3 regions of the Pseudomonas sp. 05N36 genome follow, and region 2 is predicted to be linked to each of the others. Evidence: predicted binding sites of a transcription regulator. Region 2 holds the regulator's gene; each other region holds the start of a gene.
The links. Region 2 encodes sigma-54, which starts transcription at its own class of promoters, with help from an activator protein. Its sites were predicted from a motif close to ANTGGCATNNANNTTGCTNT; they were not measured.
Positions count from the first base shown of each region.

Region 1 (5,911 bases), on a different contig from region 2:
GGCTAGCGCTGGGCTTCGAAGTTGAGCAGTTTGCTGGCTACACGGTTGCTGTCGACCTTATAGCTGCCATCGGCAATCGCTGCTTTCAACTCGGCCACGCGGGCGTTGTCGACGGCAGGCTGATCGCGCAGCTTGTCAGTGATCTTCTGCAACTGTTGAGCCTCATTGCTGAGGTGTACCGATTCCCCGCTTTGGGTGGCACCGACCTGTTCGGTCGAGGTGCTCAGCGGCGCGGATTTGCCGGCATCGCCGGTGTCCTTGCTGACGCTGGTCCGCGCGCTGCTTGCGAGCGTGGGGGAGCTGTTTAAACGGCTGAAATCGATGACCATGATAAAAAAACCTCTGGGAATTTGGACGCTTGCCATGTTTTCGGCCATACCCGGGAAAACTTTAGGCTCAATAGTCGATGAGCTCGGGCGCGTCGGTATTTGCCCTGCGTGAGGCACAGTTTAGGGAACAGGACGGTTGTGCGCCAGTTATCTACATGGAGACTTCCACCTGGCCCGGTGCCGTGACTTGCGCCTTGATGACTCGTTGTGAGTTGAGGTTTTTGACTCTGATCTGCTCGCTCAGGCCGCCATTGGACAGTGCTTCACCCGGCATCCGCACACTCAGTGTGCCGCTGCGGGCGGTGATGACCACCTGATCGCCCTTGCGCACGACTTCTGCCTGCTCCAGATGAACAAGCGTGATCACTTGATCGCTGACCATTGGTCGGACAAGTTTTTGTCCGATGGCTTGATCGACGTTTGTCAGATATCCCTGATTGATCAGGCTGATATCGCGCTCACGCAGCATCACATCCGAAGGGTCGATGATTCCGGCCCGCTTGAGGGGGCGGGTGGTCGTGACGACCTCGCGAAACAGGCGGACTTGAGCGGGTACGAAGACGGTCCAGGGGGAGGCGCCTTCGCAACGGACTTTCACCGTGACCCGGCCCAAAGGTATGGCTGGGCGGTCCAGTGTCGCTGTCAATTCCTTGTCGCACGGCGGCATGTACATGCGCGGGTCGAGCTTGTTGACTTCGATTTCGTAGCGCCCTGCGGTTTGACTGGTGGCCAGATAGTCTTCTACGGTGAATTCAAGAAAGCCCTGAGTGACGCCGATAAGTAGATCAGGCAAGGTAACCGGGTCGGCAAAGGCAGGGCTGCCAGCGTTCAACAGGCATACGGCTGACAGGGCGCCGAGGAATTTACGGCACATTGATGTCAGGCGTCGGGAAAATGTCGTTTTTGTGTTCATCGCAGTTAAAAAGCAAGCGCCGTGCCGTTTAGTGATGAATGTGCGTCGCAACACACTTAGCGTTGGTGTAGGAGTCTGGGCATGGCTGGTGTAATGGATTCGGTTAACCAGCGCACGCAACTGGTAGGGCAGAATCGCCTGGAGCTGTTGTTGTTCCGTCTCGACGGCCAGCAGCTTTACGGGATCAACGTGTTCAAGGTTCGGGAGGTGCTGCAATGCCCCAAGCTGACCTTGATGCCCAAGTCCAGTCCTGTCGTGTGCGGTGTGGCAAATATTCGGGGGGCAACCATTCCGATTCTGGATCTGGCAATGGCGACCGGCTCAGGCGGGTTGCAGGATCAAAGCAATCCCTTCGTGATCATCACGGAGTACAACACCAAGACCCAGGGGTTTCTGGTGAGGTCGGTCGAGCGGATCGTCAACATGAACTGGGAAGAGATCCATCCGCCACCCAAGGGCACGGGGCGCGATCATTACCTGACCGCTGTGACTCGAGTCGACAATCAGCTAGTCGAAATCATCGACGTGGAAAAGGTCCTGGCGGAAGTTGCGCCGACGTCGGATGCGATTTCGGTTGGCGTGATCGATGCCGATACCCAACACAAGGCAATCTCCTTGCGAGTGCTCACGGTCGATGATTCGTCGGTGGCGCGCAAGCAGATCACGCGTTGCCTGCAGACGGTGGGGGTTGAAGTCATTTCGTTGAACGACGGCCGGCAAGCGCTGGATTACCTGCGCAAACTGGTCGATGAGGGCAAGAAGCCGGAAGAAGAGTTTCTGATGATGATTTCCGACATCGAAATGCCCGAAATGGACGGCTACACCCTTACAAGCGAGATCCGCAGTGACCCTCGCATGCAAAAGCTCCATATCATCCTGCATACTTCGTTGTCAGGTGTGTTCAATCAGGCGATGGTGAAGAAAGTCGGTGCCGATGACTTCCTTGCCAAATTCCGTCCTGATGACCTGGCATCCCGGGTAGTCGACCGGATCAAAGCAGCAGACAACAGCTAGTGGCCTTCGCTCCTGGCGGTCAACACGATTTAAGAGGCGGCATCATTGTCTACGGGTAATTTGGATTTTGAACAGTTCCGGGTCTTCCTGGAAAAAGCCTGTGGCATTTTGCTCGGTGAGAACAAGCAGTATCTGGTGTCGAGCCGTCTCAACAAACTGATGGAACAGCAAGGCATCAAGTCCTTGGGTGAGTTGGTGCAGCGGATGCAGACCCAACCGCGCAGTGGTTTGCGCGAGATGGTGGTGGACGCGATGACGACGAACGAAACCCTCTGGTTTCGTGACACCTATCCGTTTGAAGTCTTGAAGAACAAAGTGCTGCCTGAGTCCATCAAGGCCAGTCCCGGGCAGCGCCTGCGGATCTGGTCGGCGGCGTGCTCGTCCGGGCAGGAACCGTATTCGCTGTCGATGTCGATCGACGAGTTCGAGCGGGTCAATATGGGGCAGTTGAAGATGGGGGTGCAGATTGTTGCCACCGACCTGTCCGGGACCATGTTGACCAACTGCAAGACCGGCGAATACGACAGCCTGGCGATCGGTCGGGGTCTGTCGCCGGAGCGTCTGCAGCGTTACTTCGATCCGAAAGGGCCGGGGCGTTGGGCAGTCAAGGCACCGATCAAGAGTCGGGTGGAGTTTCGCTCGTTCAACCTGCTGGACAGCTACGCCAGTCTCGGCAAGTTCGACATCGTGTTCTGCCGCAACGTGTTGATCTACTTCTCTGCCGAAGTGAAGAAAGACATCCTGCTGCGGATTCACAGCACGCTGAAGCCAGGCGGTTATCTGTTCCTGGGGGCTTCCGAAGCGTTGAACGGTTTGCCGGATCACTATCAGATGGTTCAGTGCAGCCCGGGGATCATCTACCAGGCCAAGTGATTGGACGGTAATCGGTACTGCATGAAAACGGGAGCCCTCGGGGGCTCCCGTTTTTTTTGCCCGCCAAATTCCCCGGCACCCGGACCCCTTTGTGGGAGCGAGCCTGCTCGCGATAGCGGTGTTGCAGGTTGCATTGATATTGACTGACACGACGTCATCGCGAGCAGGCTCGCTCCCACAAGGGGTCCGGTGTTGTTCTCTCGGGAAGCGGCAGAAAAGCGGCAGGCGCCGGAAATCCGTTGCCGCTTTTCTGGCATTGCCGCTTTGCCGTCGCCCGCAAAGCCCCGGTTTACGGGGGGTGAGAAGCTGGCACGGGGCTTGCTACACCCCTGTTACGAAAAATCAGGTCACCCAAAGGTTTCCGACATGAGCATCAGCTTCGATAAAGCGCTCGGTATCCACGAACAGGCCCTGGGCTTCCGCGCTCAGCGTGCCGAAGTGCTGGCCAACAACATTGCCAACGCCGATACCCCGAACTACAAGGCTCGGGATCTGGACTTCTCGTCGGTGCTGGCCGCCCAGAACGACAAGAACAAGAACGGCACCTTTGCTTTGAGCATGACCAATAGCCGTCATATCGAAGCCCAGGGCATGAGCAGTGGTGAGGAGTCGTTGCTGTATCGCACGCCGATGCAACCGTCGATTGACCAAAACACCGTGGACGCCCAGCTGGAACAGTCGAACTACGCGCAAAACGCGGTCGACTTCCAGGCCAGCTTCACGCTGCTCAACAGCAAATTCAAAGGGCTGGTATCAGCCCTGCGCGGGGAGTAATCCATGTCTCTGTCCAGTGTTTTCAACATTGCCGGTAGCGGCATGAGTGCTCAAACCACTCGCTTGAACACCGTCGCCAGTAACATCGCCAACGCCGAGACCGTCTCTTCGAGCATCGATCAGACCTACCGTGCCCGTCACCCGGTGTTTGCCACCATGTTCCAGGGCGGTCAGTCCGGTGGCAGCAATTCGCTGTTCCAGAATCAGGATGCCGCAGGGCAGGGCGTGCAGGTACTCGGCGTAGTCGAAGATCAAAGCAACCTCGAAGCACGCTACGAGCCGAACCATCCGGCGGCTGACGCCAAGGGTTATGTGTATTACCCCAACGTCAACGTGGTGGAGGAAATGGCCGACATGATTTCCGCCAGTCGTTCGTTCCAGACCAATGCGGAAATGATGAACACCGCCAAAACCATGATGCAGAAGGTCCTGACCCTCGGTCAGTGATAAGGGGCGATTTTTATGAGCGTTACCGATTCCACCGGCGGCCTGAGCATGACCGACCTGCTGGCGAACTCCTCGGTCAAGAGCACCGGTACGGCCGCGAATGGCCTTTCCGCAGCAACCAGTAGCGCGACCGGCGGCAAGGCGTTGGGCAAGGACGCGTTCCTGCAGTTGCTGGTGACCCAGCTGAAGAACCAGGACCCGCTTTCGCCACAGGACAACGGCGCATTCGTGGCTCAACTGGCGCAGTTCAGCAGCCTTGAAGGGATTACCTCCCTCAATACGACTGTGAGTTCCCTTGCCAGTAATTTCAGCTCTTCCCAGGCCTTGCAGGCTTCTTCTCTGGTCGGCCGTTCGGTCATTGCGCAAACCAGCACCGCGCAGATCATTGACCCGAGCAAGGGACTGAGCGGTTCGGTGAACCTGACCTCGTCCATTGCCGATGGCACCGTGACTATCAGCGATGCAAGCGGAAAGGTTGTGAGAACCCTTAACCTGGGCAACCGGCCGGCCGGCAGCGCCAGCTTCACTTGGGACGGCAACGACAATAGCGGCGCCGCAGTCGCTGCGGGCACTTATACCTTCAAGGCCAATGCGCCGATCAACGGCACGGCGACCGATCTGGCGACCTACCTGCCGGCAACGGTCAACAGCGTGACGCTGAGCCAAACCGGCGGCGAGTTGATGCTCAATCTTGCAGGTCTGGGCCCTATCGCCCTGTCCAAAGTTCAAACCATTGGTCTATAGAGCCGGCTAACGCGGCATAAAGGAGTGGAATATGTCTTTCAATATCGGCCTTAGCGGTCTCTATGCAGCCAACAAACAACTGGACGTGACCGGCAACAACATCGCCAACGTTGCGACCGCCGGTTTCAAGTCCTCGCGCGCCGAGTTCGCGGATGTCTACTCGGCAACCAAGCTGGGTAGTGGTAGTAAAGTCGTCGGCAGCGGTGTAAGCCTGGCCAACGTATCCCAGCAGTTCACCCAAGGTGATATCAACAACACCGGCAACGTACTGGACATGGGCATCAATGGTTCGGGTTTCTTCACCCTGAGCAATAACGGTTCGACGACCTACACCCGTGCCGGTACGTTCAAGGTCGACAAGGATGGCTTCATCACCAATACCAATCAAACCGCCCGTTTGCAGGGTTACGGTGTGGACGCCAATGGTAAGGTCATCAACGGCGTGTTGACCGACCTTAAGATCGACACCTCGAACCTGGCGCCCAAACCGACGTCGACCGTGTCCTCGACGATCAACCTGGATTCGACGGCTCCAGTGATTGACGACACGATCCCGGCTAACAAATTCGACCCGGGCACCCTCGCCACCTACACCAAATCGTTCAGTACGCCGATCTATGACAGCCAGGGCAACTCGCACGTCATGGATCAATACATGGTCAAGACCGGCGCCAACACCTGGAAGACCTACACCCTGGTAGACGGTCGCAACCCGGATGCCACCGGCAGCGACCCGAAAATCACCCCTCCGGTCGCCACGACCATGACGTTTGATTCGGCCGGCAAACTGGTCTCGGTTGCCACGCCTCCTGCAACA
Region 1 is NZ_JBFTNH010000018.1:35,772-41,682, forward strand. Features, by position in the region: gene flgM (flagellar biosynthesis anti-sigma factor FlgM) at 3-329, opposite strand; gene flgA (flagellar basal body P-ring formation chaperone FlgA) at 481-1,242, opposite strand; gene AC1DIH_RS21125 (chemotaxis protein CheV) at 1,324-2,256, shown strand; gene cheR (protein-glutamate O-methyltransferase CheR) at 2,302-3,129, shown strand; gene flgB (flagellar basal body rod protein FlgB) at 3,496-3,903, shown strand; gene flgC (flagellar basal body rod protein FlgC) at 3,907-4,350, shown strand; gene flgD (flagellar hook assembly protein FlgD) at 4,366-5,094, shown strand; gene flgE (flagellar hook protein FlgE) at 5,126-5,911, shown strand, end outside.
Region 1: the regulator sigma-54 is predicted to act here: its motif matches at 3,435-3,454, upstream of flgB (flagellar basal body rod protein FlgB).

Region 2 (5,911 bases):
GCAACGGGCAGCCAGTCGCTTGGGCGCGCGTCCGGTGCCGACCTGCGAAGTGCCGGTGCTGTTTTCCGCGGAACTGGCGGGCGGTTTGTTCGGCAGTTTCCTCGGCGCAATTTCGGGCGGCAATCTGTACCGCAAGTCGTCGTTCCTCGAAGGTGCGCTGGGCCAGAAACTGTTTCCTGAATGGCTGACTATCGATGAGCGTCCACACCTGATGCGCGCCTTGGGCAGTTCGGCATTCGATGGCGATGGTCTGGCGACGTACGCCAAGCCGTTCGTCGAGAAGGGTGAGTTGGTGTCTTACGTGCTGGGTACGTATTCCGGACGCAAACTCGGCATGCCAAGCACTGCCAACGCCGGTGGCGTGCACAATCTGTTCGTTACCCACGGTGATGAAGACCAGGCGGCGCTGTTGCGGCGCATGGGGCGTGGCTTGCTGGTGACCGAATTGATGGGGCAAGGTTTGAACATGGTCACCGGTGACTACTCCCGTGGCGCGGCGGGTTTCTGGGTCGAAAACGGTGAAATCCAGTTCGCGGTCCAGGAGGTGACTATCGCCGGCAACATGCGCGATATGTTCAAGCAGATCATTGCCGTGGGTAATGACCTGGAACTGCGCAGCAACATTCGCACGGGCTCGGTGTTGATCGAGCGGATGACCGTAGCGGGCAGCTAAGCGCTGCTGCCATACGAAAAAAAGCGCGCCCCCCATTGGGTGACGCGCTTTTTTATTGCCTGACGCGAATCCTGTGGTGAGGGAGCAAGCTCCCTCACTACACAAGCCTGCTCGCCAAAAGGTTGGGCGCTTACTCGCCTTCGTCGAAGAAGTTGTTGATCAGCGCCACCAATGCGTCCATCGCTTCCTGCTCCTGTTCACCTTCAGTGCTCAGGTGGATCTTGGTGCCTTTGCCAGCAGCGAGCATCATCATGGCCATGATGCTTTTGCCGTCGACCATGGATTGCGGGGTGCGTCCGGCCCTGATCTGGCACGGGAACTGACCTGCGACGCCAACGAATTTGGCTGAAGCGCGGGCATGCAGACCCAGTTTGTTGATGATTTCAATTTCCAGAGCAGGCATCGCGGTGTGAATCCTTTAGCTAAGGTCGCGGTGGCGAACCTGGACGTTCTTCAGGGATTGTTGCAGGACCTGGCCCAGACGTTCGGTCAGGTAGACGGAGCGGTGATGCCCGCCGGTGCAGCCAATGGCGATGGTGACGTAAGCGCGGTTGCTGGCAGCAAAGCGCGGCAGCCATTTGAGCAGGTAAGTGGAGATGTCCTGGAACATCTCTTCGACATCCGGCTGAGCCGCCAGATATTCGGCAACCGGCTGGTCCAGCCCGGATTGCGCGCGCAGTTCCTGCTTCCAGTACGGGTTCGGCAAGCAACGTACGTCGAACACCAGATCGGCATCCACCGGCATGCCGCGCTTGAAACCGAAGGATTCCACCAGAAACGCAGTGCCCGGCTCTGGCTGGTTCAAGAGGCGCAGCTTGATGGTATCGCGCAGCTGATACAGGTTCAGATTGGTGGTATTGACCTTGAGGTCTGCCAAGTCGGCAATCGGTCCGAGCAGGTTGGTCTCGTCTTCGATGGCTTCGGCCAGCGAGCGGTTGGCGTTGCTCAGCGGGTGGCGACGACGGGTTTCCGAGAAGCGCTTGAGCAAGGTTTCTTCGTCGGCGTCCAGATACAGCACATCGCATTGAATGTGCCGGCTGCGCACCTCTTCCAGGAGTTCCGGGAAACGTGACAGGTGGCTCGGCAGGTTGCGCGCATCGATGGAAACCGCAACCAGCGGTTGCGCCAGTTCGGTGTGAATCAGTGCGCGCTCGGCCAGTTCCGGTAACAGGCCGGCCGGCAGGTTGTCGATGCAGTAGTAACCGTTGTCCTCCAGTACATCGAGGGCGGTACTTTTACCCGAGCCAGAACGGCCGCTGACGATGATCAAGCGCATGATTAGTGACCGTTCTGCTCGTCGAGGACAACCTGGTACAAGGCTTCATTACTTTTTGCGCTGCGCAGGCGATCGCGGACTTCTTTACGATCGAGCATGCTGGCGATCTGGCGGAGCAGTTCCAGGTGCGCATCGGTAGCGGCTTGCGGGACCAGCAGAACGAATAGCAGGTCGACCGGAGCACCGTCGATGGCGTCGAAATCTATAGGAGCGTCCAGGTGCATCAAGGCACTGATGGGCGACTCGCAACCTTTGAGGCGGCAGTGGGGGATGGCGATGCCGTTGCCAAAACCGGTGGAACCGAGTTTTTCACGGGCGACCAGACTCTCAAAGACATCCTGCATGGCCAGACCCGGCACTTCGCGGGCGATCAGGTTGGCAATTTGTTCGAGGGCTTTCTTTTTACTGCCGCCCGGCACGTTCACCAAGGAACGGCCGGGGGTCAGGATGTTTTCAAGTCGGATCATGGGTTGGGAGTGTTAACGACCGGTCGCGCCCTGAAGGAGGCTCTGGGTCTTTTCCTTATGCTTTTTGAGTTGTTTATCCAGCTTGTCGGTCAGGGCGTCGATCGCGGCATACATGTCGTTATGCTCAGCGTTGGCGACCACTTCTCCACCGGGGATATGCAGCGTGGCTTCGATTTTCTGCAGCAGCTTCTCGACGGTCAACGTGACCTGCACATTGGTGATCTTGTCGAAATGCCTTTCTAATCGGTCGAGTTTTTCGCCGATGTAGATGCGCAGGGGTTCGGTCACTTCCAGTTGGTGTCCACTGATGTTGACTTGCATACAGCTTCTCCTTCGTTGCCAGTGCATAAGGCGGCAGGCTGGCTTGCCTGCCACTAGAGCGTGTCCGAAAAGTTTTCGAACACACCCTGGAACGCTATGGCGCAGCCCGTCACATCAACCGCTTGCGTTCGCTCGAAGGCGCGATCCCCAGGGACTCGCGGTACTTGGCGACGGTGCGGCGGGCCACCTGAATGCCTTGTGCCTCCAGTAAACCAGCGATCTTGCTGTCACTCAACGGCTTTTTCTGATTTTCCGCGGCAACCAGTTTTTTGATGATCGCGCGGATCGCTGTGGACGAGCATTCACCGCCCTCAGAGGTGCTGACATGGCTTGAGAAAAAATATTTCAGTTCATAAATACCGCGTGGGGTATGCATGAATTTTTGCGTGGTCACTCGTGAAATCGTCGACTCGTGCATGCCGACCGCTTCAGCAATGTCATGCAGGACCAACGGCTTCATGGCCTCATCGCCGTACTCAAGGAAGCCGCGTTGGTGCTCGACGATCTGGGTAGCGACTTTCATCAGGGTTTCGTTGCGGCTTTGCAGGCTCTTGATGAACCAGCGCGCTTCCTGCAACTGATTGCGCATGAAGGTGTTGTCGGCGCTGGTGTCGGCGCGGCGGACAAAGCCGGCGTACTGCGGGTTGACGCGCAGACGCGGAACCGACTCCTGGTTCAGCTCCACCAGCCAGCGCTCGTTGTCTTTGCGCACGATGACGTCGGGAACCACGTACTCGGCTTCGCTGGACTCGATTTGCGAGCCCGGACGCGGATTCAGGCTTTGCACCAGTTCGATGACCTGGCGCAGCTCATCTTCCTTGAGCTTCATGCGGCGCATCAGTTGGCTGTAGTCGCGGCTGCCCAGCAGGTCGATGTAATCGATGACGAGGCGCTTGGCCTCGGCCAGCCAAGGGGTCTTGGCGGGCAATTGACGCAGTTGCAGCGACAGGCATTCGCTGAGGTTGCGTGCGCCGATACCGGCCGGCTCGAATTGCTGGATGCGATGCAGGACGGCTTCGATCTCGTCGAGTTCGATGTCCAGTTCCGGATCGAAAGCCTCGAGGATTTCTTCGAGGGTTTCGTCCAGATAGCCCTGATTGTTGATGCAGTCGATCAGGGTTACCGCGATCAGTCGATCGGTGTCGGACATTGGCGCCAGGTTCAATTGCCAGAGCAGATGGCTCTGCAGGCTTTCGCCGGCGGAAGTGCGAGTGGTGAAATCCCATTCGTCGTCATCGTTGCTCGGCAGGCTGCTGGCGCTGGTCTGGTAAACGTCTTCCCAGGCGGTGTCGACCGGCAGCTCGTTAGGGATGCGCTCGTTCCAGTCGCCTTCCTCGAGGTTATCGACCGTAGGCGCGGTTTCCTGGTAGGAGGGTTCCTGGATGTCTGCGTTGGGTTTTTGCTCGATGTTGTCCGCCATCGGGTCGGCGTTATCGAAGTCGTCGCCTTCTTCCTGGCGTTCGAGCATTGGATTGGACTCCAGTGCCTCCTGGATTTCCTGTTGCAGGTCCAGGGTCGACAATTGGAGCAGGCGGATGGCCTGTTGCAGCTGCGGTGTCATCGTCAGCTGCTGGCCCATTCTCAAGACTAGCGATGGTTTCATGGCAGGGGCTTAACACCTTATTCGCCGGCGCACATGCGCCATCCACTACAGGGCGCCGGAGCGCCAAACATAAGCAAATTATATGCCTGAAACTGAAGTCTTTGCCTAGAGCGCTGTAACAATAAATACGTATGGTTTTATTGGGGCAAGCGCTCCGGCGACTGACCGGACACCTCAGTGCTTACAGGCGGAACTCATGGCCCAGATACACTTCCTTGACCAGGTCGTTGGCCAGGATGGTTTCGGCGTCGCCTTCGGCAATCAGTTGGCCGTCGTTGACGATGTAGGCGGTTTCACAGATGTCCAGGGTTTCACGAACGTTGTGGTCCGTGATCAGCACGCCGATACCCTTGGCCTTGAGGTGATGAATGATCTGCTTGATGTCGCCTACCGAAATCGGGTCCACGCCGGCGAAAGGTTCGTCGAGCAGGATGAATTTCGGCGCCGTGGCCAGGGCACGAGCGATTTCCACGCGGCGACGTTCGCCACCGGAAAGGCTCATGCCGAGGTTGTCGCGGATGTGGTTGATGTGGAATTCCTGCAGCAGGCTTTCCAGCTCTTTGCGACGACCGGCCTTGTCGAGCTCCTTGCGGGTCTCGAGGATGGCCATGATGTTGTCGGCGACCGAAAGTTTGCGGAAGATCGACGCTTCTTGCGGCAGATAGCCGATACCCGCTTGTGCACGACCGTGCATTGGCTGGTGGCTGACGTCCAGATCGTCGATCAGTACGCGCCCCTGATCGGCCTGGACCAGGCCCACGATCATGTAGAAGCAGGTTGTCTTGCCGGCACCGTTCGGGCCAAGCAGGCCGACGATCTGGCCGCTGTCGATCGACAGGCTGACGTCACGCACGACCTGGCGGCTCTTGTAGCTTTTGGCCAGATGCTGGGCTTTCAGAGTTGCCATTACTGGGCCTTCTGCTCGTCGGTTTTCTTTTTCGGCTGGATAACCATATCGACCCGTGGGCGCGGCGCAGTCACCGAAGCACCGGTAGCGCGGCCTGCGTTAGCAACCTGCTTGACGGTGTCGTAGACGATTTTCTCGCCTTCGGTGGTGTTGCCTTCGTTGATCACCTTGGCGCGGTCGATCAGTACGATGCGGTTTTGCGCGGCATGGTACTGGATAGTCACCCCGTAGCCCTGGACGGGTTTCGTATCGGTCGGCTTTTGCAACTGCTCGAAATACGCCAGGTTGCCCACCGAGGTCACGACATCGATGTCGCCGGCCTTGGTGCGGGTGATGGTCACGGTGTTGCCTTTGATGATCATCGAGCCCTGGGTAATGATCACGTCACCTTTGTAGGTGGCCACGCCATTCTTGTCGTCCAGCTGAGCGTCGTCAGCCTGAATGCGAATGGGTTGCTGGCTATCGTTCGGCAGAGCCCAGGCGCTCACGCTTCCCAGTGCTGCGCCCAGACTGAGCAAAATAGGGAGAGTTTTAACGAGCCTCATACTGTCCTCTTACGTTCGATAGCAGGTGTATCCTGCTGTCTTTCAAATACGCTTTCATTCCGTTACCCGTCGATACACCACCAGCGCCGTCGATTCTAACGGCTTGCTGGGTCTGCGCA
Region 2 is NZ_JBFTNH010000012.1:217,396-223,306, forward strand. Features, by position in the region: gene pmbA (metalloprotease PmbA) at 1-673, shown strand, start outside; gene AC1DIH_RS16895 (HPr family phosphocarrier protein) at 804-1,076, opposite strand; gene rapZ (RNase adapter RapZ) at 1,092-1,949, opposite strand; gene ptsN (PTS IIA-like nitrogen regulatory protein PtsN) at 1,952-2,416, opposite strand; gene hpf (ribosome hibernation-promoting factor, HPF/YfiA family) at 2,429-2,737, opposite strand; gene AC1DIH_RS16915 (RNA polymerase factor sigma-54) at 2,847-4,340, opposite strand; gene lptB (LPS export ABC transporter ATP-binding protein) at 4,522-5,247, opposite strand; gene lptA (lipopolysaccharide transport periplasmic protein LptA) at 5,247-5,792, opposite strand; gene lptC (LPS export ABC transporter periplasmic protein LptC) at 5,779-5,911, opposite strand, start outside.

Region 3 (5,911 bases), on a different contig from region 2:
GTTTGGGTTGCGCCGGCTCGTTGCTCGGCGATCAGCGCGGAGTCCGCGCCGAGCACCAGCTCATTGATCACTTTGCCGAAAGCCGGGTCACCGTGACCGCCGATGTAGGTCTTGGTGGTCTGACGATCCACCAGGCGCAGTTCGGCAAGTTTCACCGACTGCGGAATCGGGGTCAGGCCCTGGGCATCCTTGTAGACACCCACGCCAAGGTCAAATTTGCGCGGATTGCTGTCCTGCGCATAGGCCTCCATCAGGCCGAGGATCGGGTCGCCGGGTACTCGGCCGATGGCGTCGAAATGCATTATTTGCGGCCCTCGGCGTCTTTGGCCACTTCGTCAGTGCGCGCGGCCATGATGAAGTCGTTGCGGTGCAGGCCTTTGATCGAGTGGCTCCACCAGGTCACGGTGACTTTGCCCCATTCGGTGAGCAGGCCTGGGTGGTGGCCTTCGGCCTCGGAGATTTCACCCACGGCATTGGTAAAGGCCAGGGCGAATTTGAAATTCTTGAACAGGAAGACTTTTTCCAGCTGCATCACGCCATCGCGAACTTCGATGTTCCAGTCAGGGATCTGCTTGATCAGTAGCGGCAGTTCTTCGTCGCTGACTTGTGGGGCATCGGCACGGCAGGCTTCGCAATGGGCTTGGTTCAGAGCGTTCATGGTGGGTTCCTGAATTCAGTTCTTGTTAGACGTTACTATTTTTTGAGTGGCGCCGCGACTGCGGCGCTCTCAGGCCGCCTTGGGTTTAGGCGGAAACTTGGGTGCGTGCAGCCCCAGCTGCATGCCTTGATGGACCATGCCCATGATGTCCTCGTGGGCCAGATCGAACAGGCGCTTGAGGTTGGGCAGGACAAAGTACAGCGGTTGCAGGATGTCGATGCGATACGGCGTGCGCATCGCCTCCAGCGGATCAAAGGCTTGATGCTCCGGCTCGCCGGACAGGCTGTACACGGTTTCTTTCGGCGAGGAGAGGATGCCGCCACCGTAGATGCGTTTGCCGTCCGGGGTGTCGACCAGGCCAAACTCGATGGTCATCCAGTACAGGCGCGCCAGATAGACACGTTCTTCCTTGGAAGCCTGTAGGCCGAGTTTGCCGTAGGTGTGAGTGAATTCGGCGAACCAGGGGTTGGTCAGCAGCGGGCAGTGCCCAAAGATCTCGTGGAAAATGTCCGGCTCTTGCAGGTAATCCAGTTCTTCGCGAGTACGAATAAAGGTCGCGACCGGAAACTGCTTGCTGGCCAGCAATTCAAAGAAGGTCTGGAACGGAATCAGCGCCGGCACCCGGGCGACTTGCCAGCCGGTGGTCTCGCCGAGGACTTTGTTGATTTCGTCGAGTTGCGGAATGCGGTCATGGGGCAGGCCGAGTTTTTCGATGCCGTCCATGTATTCCTGGCATGCACGACCCTCGAGCACTTTCAGCTGGCGAGTGATCAGCGTATCCCACACTGCATGTTCTTCAGCGGTGTAGTGAATAAAACCTTGCGCATCGGGCTCGCGGGCCACGTATTGCGTCTGCTTCATGCTGCTCTCCTGCAAAGGGATACGTTCTTGTTATGTCTGTTGCCTATGGACCTAGAAATAACCCCAAGTGTGAGATTTTGCAGCAGGGTTTGGGTGTTGTACGTAGGAGAAATCATGGTTTTTCGTAAACTATTCGTTACGGATTGACGGCTATGGCGCAAGTATTGAGATTTCCGGGTTTGAAAAGGCCTTGAGCTGTCACATAATCTTGACGACAAACTTCGCGCCTCGGCAGAAAAAACCTCGCCACGCGCCTCATTTACCATCGTTCAGGCCTTTATATGCGTATCAAAGTCCACTGCCAGAACCGCATCGGTATCCTGCGCGACATTCTCAACCTGCTGGTGGAGTACGGGATCAACGTCGCCCGGGGTGAGGTCGGCGGCGAGCATGGCAACGCGATCTACCTGCATTGTCCGAACCTGATCAACCTTCAGTTCCAGGCACTGCGTCCGAAGTTCGAGGCCATCACCGGTGTGTTTGGCGTCAAGCGCGTAGGGCTGATGCCCAGCGAGCGTCGGCACATGGAGCTGAATGCCTTGCTCGGCGCGCTGGAGTTTCCGGTGCTGTCGATCGACATGGGCGGTTCGATCGTCGCGGCCAACCGCGCCGCCGCGCAATTGCTCGGGGTGCGGGTGGACGAGGTGCCGGGTATTCCCTTGTCGCGGTATGCCGAGGACTTCGATTTGCCGGAGCTGGTGCGCGCCAACAAATCGCGGATCAATGGCTTGCGGGTCAAGGTCAAGGGCGATGTGTTCCTGGCCGATATCGCGCCGTTGCAATCGGAGCATGACGAAAGCGAGGCCATGGCCGGTGCGGTACTGACGTTGCACCGGGCGGACCGGGTCGGCGAACGCATCTATAACGTGCGCAAGCAGGAGTTGCGCGGTTTCGACAGTATTTTTCAAAGCTCCAAAGTCATGGCCGCGGTGGTGCGTGAAGCGCGGCGCATGGCGCCACTGGATGCGCCGCTGCTGATCGAGGGCGAGACCGGCACCGGTAAAGAACTGTTGGCGCGCGCCTGCCACCTGGCCAGCCCGCGCGGGCAGTCGCCGTTGATGGCGCTCAATTGCGCCGGGCTGCCGGAGTCGATGGCCGAGACCGAACTGTTCGGTTATGGCCCGGGTGCGTTCGAAGGGGCGCGGGCCGAAGGCAAGCTCGGGCTGCTGGAGCTGACGGCGGGCGGTACGTTGTTTCTCGATGGTGTCGGGGAAATGAGCCCGCGCTTGCAGGTGAAGTTGCTGCGGTTTTTGCAGGACGGTTGCTTCCGCCGGGTCGGCAGCGATGAAGAGGTTTACCTGGATGTGCGGGTGATCTGCGCCACTCAGGTCGATTTGTCCGAACTGTGTGCCAGCGGTGAATTTCGTCAGGATCTTTACCATCGCTTGAATGTGCTTTCACTGCACATCCCTCCGCTGCGCGAATGCCTTGATGGCCTGACGCCGCTGGTCGAGCACTTCCTCGATCAGGCCAGTCGGCAGATCGGTTGTCCGCTGCCGAAGCTGGCACCGGCGGCGATGGAGCGGCTCAGCCATTACCACTGGCCGGGCAACGTCCGGCAGTTGGAGAACGTGCTGTTTCAGGCGGTTTCGTTGTGTGACGGCGGCACGGTCAAGGCAGAGCATATTCGCCTGCCGGATTACGGCGTGCGCCAGCCTCTGGGGGATTTCTCGCTGGAAGGCGGGCTGGACGAGATTGTCGGGCGCTTCGAAAAGGCCGTGCTGGAGCGACTGTATGCCGAGTACCCGAGCAGTCGCCTGCTGGGCAAGCGCCTCGGGGTTTCTCATACCACTATCGCCAACAAACTGCGTGAATACGAAGTCGGCAAAAGCGAAAGCGGCCAAGAGTAAATATACCCCCGTAGCAGCTGGCGCAGCCTGCGTTCGGCTGCGCAGCAGTCGTAAACCAGACGCCGAGGTGTATCAGGTTAATCGTGCAGGCAAGATTGGCGACTGCTGCGCAGCCGAACGCAGGCTGCGCCAGCTGCTACGGGAGTTTCATAAGCCGAAGGGTTGCGCGCAGGCCGAGACTTGCCATTCAGCGGCATAACCGCGCCGGTTTTTCGTCTTTGACACAATTACCCATTCCCCTCCAATTCCTCTCAAGTCCTTTGTTTAGAGGGCTTTGAACCTCTGTGTAGAAGTTGGTCTGCAAATTGCTTGAGGCTCAGCAGTACAGCGGTGGGCGGCAAACGTCCGACATGCAGAGGAAAGACTGTGGACAAGTACCTTTATGTGGCAATGACCGGCGCCAGCCAGAACGCACTGGCGCAAAAGGCTCATGCCAACAACCTGGCGAACATCTCCACCAACGGTTTTCAGAAAGACCTGGAGCAGGCGCGGTCGATGCCGGTGTTTGGCGACAGCTTTCCGGCGCGAGCGTTTGCCCTGTCCGAACGTCCGGCCACCGACTTCTCTCCTGGCTCGATGATTGAAACCGGTCGCGATCTCGATGTGGCGGTCCAGGGCAACGGCTGGATTGCCGTACAGAATCCGGGTGGTGGTGAAAGCTATGTGCGCACCGGCAGCCTGAATGTCGACGCCCTGGGCGTGTTGCGCGCCGGCAACGGCATGCCGGTCATGGGCAACGGTGGTCCGATTGCCGTGCCGCCCGAGCAGAAAATCGAAGTCGGTCAGGACGGCACCATCAGCATTCGGTCAATGGGTGAAGGCCCGCGCGTCATGGCAGAAATTGACCGCATCAAGCTGGTCAACCCGGACATCAAGAACATGACCAAAGGTCTGGACGGTTCGATCCACACCGCAGACGGCAAGCCGGCACCGGCCGATGCCAACGTCCAGCTGGTGTCGGGCTTCCTTGAGTCGAGCAACGTCAACGCCGTTGAAGAGATGACCTCGGTGCTGGCCTTGTCCAAGCAGTTCGAGCTGCACATCAAGATGATGAACACCGCCAAAGACGACGACCAGGCCATGGCTCGGGTCTTGCAGATCAGCTAATTATCAGAACGTCGCGCCGTAAAACAGGCGCACGAGGAGAATTGAATGCTTCCGGCTCTATGGGTTGCCAAAACAGGCCTGTCCGCCCAGGACACCAACCTGACGACTATTTCCAACAACCTGGCGAACGTATCGACCACGGGTTTCAAGCGTGACCGTGCCGAGTTTCAGGACCTGTTGTACCAGATCAAGCGTCAGCCAGGCGCCCAGTCGACCCAGGACAGCGCACTGCCGTCGGGTCTGCAATTGGGTACCGGTGTACGCATTGTCGGCACTCAGAAAAACTTCACCGCCGGTAGCCTGCAAACGACCGACCAGCCGCTGGACATGGCGGTCGACGGTCGCGGTTTCTTCCAGATCCGGCAGCCGGACGGCACAACCGCCTATACCCGTGACGGTACGTTCCACCTGGACTCCAATGGCCAGATTGTCAACGCCAGCGGCTTTGCCCTGGAACCGGCCATCGTCATTCCGAACAACGCACAGACCTTCACGGTCGGTCGTGACGGCACCGTGTCGATCACCATTCCAGGCGCCGCCGCTGCACAAGTGATCGGCAACCTGCAAACCGCCGACTTCATCAACCCGGCCGGTCTGCAGTCCATGGGTAACAACCTGTTCCAGGAGACCGCCGCCAGTGGTGCGCCGCAAGTCGGTACGCCGGGCCTGAACGGTTTTGGTACCACGCTGCAGAACACCCTGGAAACGTCCAACGTCAGTACCGTTGAAGAGATGGTCAACATGATCACCACTCAACGCGCCTACGAGATGAACTCCAAGGTGATTTCTACCGCCGACCAGATGCTCTCGTTCGTAACGCAGAATCTGTAACCAAGTCTATGAGGCGGCATGCAGCCGCCTGCAACACCGTGAGGTAGGGTCATGAATCGCTTTGTATCTGTTCTCGCATTGAGTGGGATCGCCGTGCTCGCGGGCTGTGTCGGCCCGACGCCGAAGCCCAATGACCCCTACTACGCGCCCGTGTTGCCTCGTACACCGCTGCCGGCAGCGGCAAACAACGGCTCGATCTATCAGGCCGGTTTCGAGCAGAACCTGTACAGCGACCGCAAGGCATTCCGGGTCGGTGACATCATCACCATCACCCTGAACGAGAAGACCCAGGCCAGTAAAAACGCCAACTCCCAGGTGGACAAGACCAGCAAGACCGGACTCGGTCTGACCTCGTTGTTCGGTGGCACCCCGGCCACCAACAGCCCTCTGAGTTTGAATGCCAGCTACAACGGTGACCGCGCCACCAAGGGTGACAGCAAGGCAGGGCAGGGCAACAGCCTGGTCGGTTCGATCACCGTCACTGTTGCCGACGTGCTGCCCAACGGCATCATTGCCGTGCGTGGCGAGAAGTGGATGACCCTCAACACCGGTGATGAGCTGGTACGCATTGCCGGCCTGGTCCGGGCGGACGATATCGCGACCG
Region 3 is NZ_JBFTNH010000002.1:184,957-190,867, reverse strand. Features, by position in the region: gene AC1DIH_RS03950 (amino acid aminotransferase) at 1-302, opposite strand, end outside; gene AC1DIH_RS03945 (4a-hydroxytetrahydrobiopterin dehydratase) at 302-658, opposite strand; gene phhA (phenylalanine 4-monooxygenase) at 728-1,519, opposite strand; gene AC1DIH_RS03935 (sigma-54-dependent transcriptional regulator) at 1,801-3,369, shown strand; gene AC1DIH_RS03930 (flagellar basal body rod protein FlgF) at 3,736-4,476, shown strand; gene flgG (flagellar basal-body rod protein FlgG) at 4,522-5,307, shown strand; gene flgH (flagellar basal body L-ring protein FlgH) at 5,359-5,911, shown strand, end outside.
Region 3: the regulator sigma-54 is predicted to act here: its motif matches at 3,662-3,681, upstream of AC1DIH_RS03930 (flagellar basal body rod protein FlgF).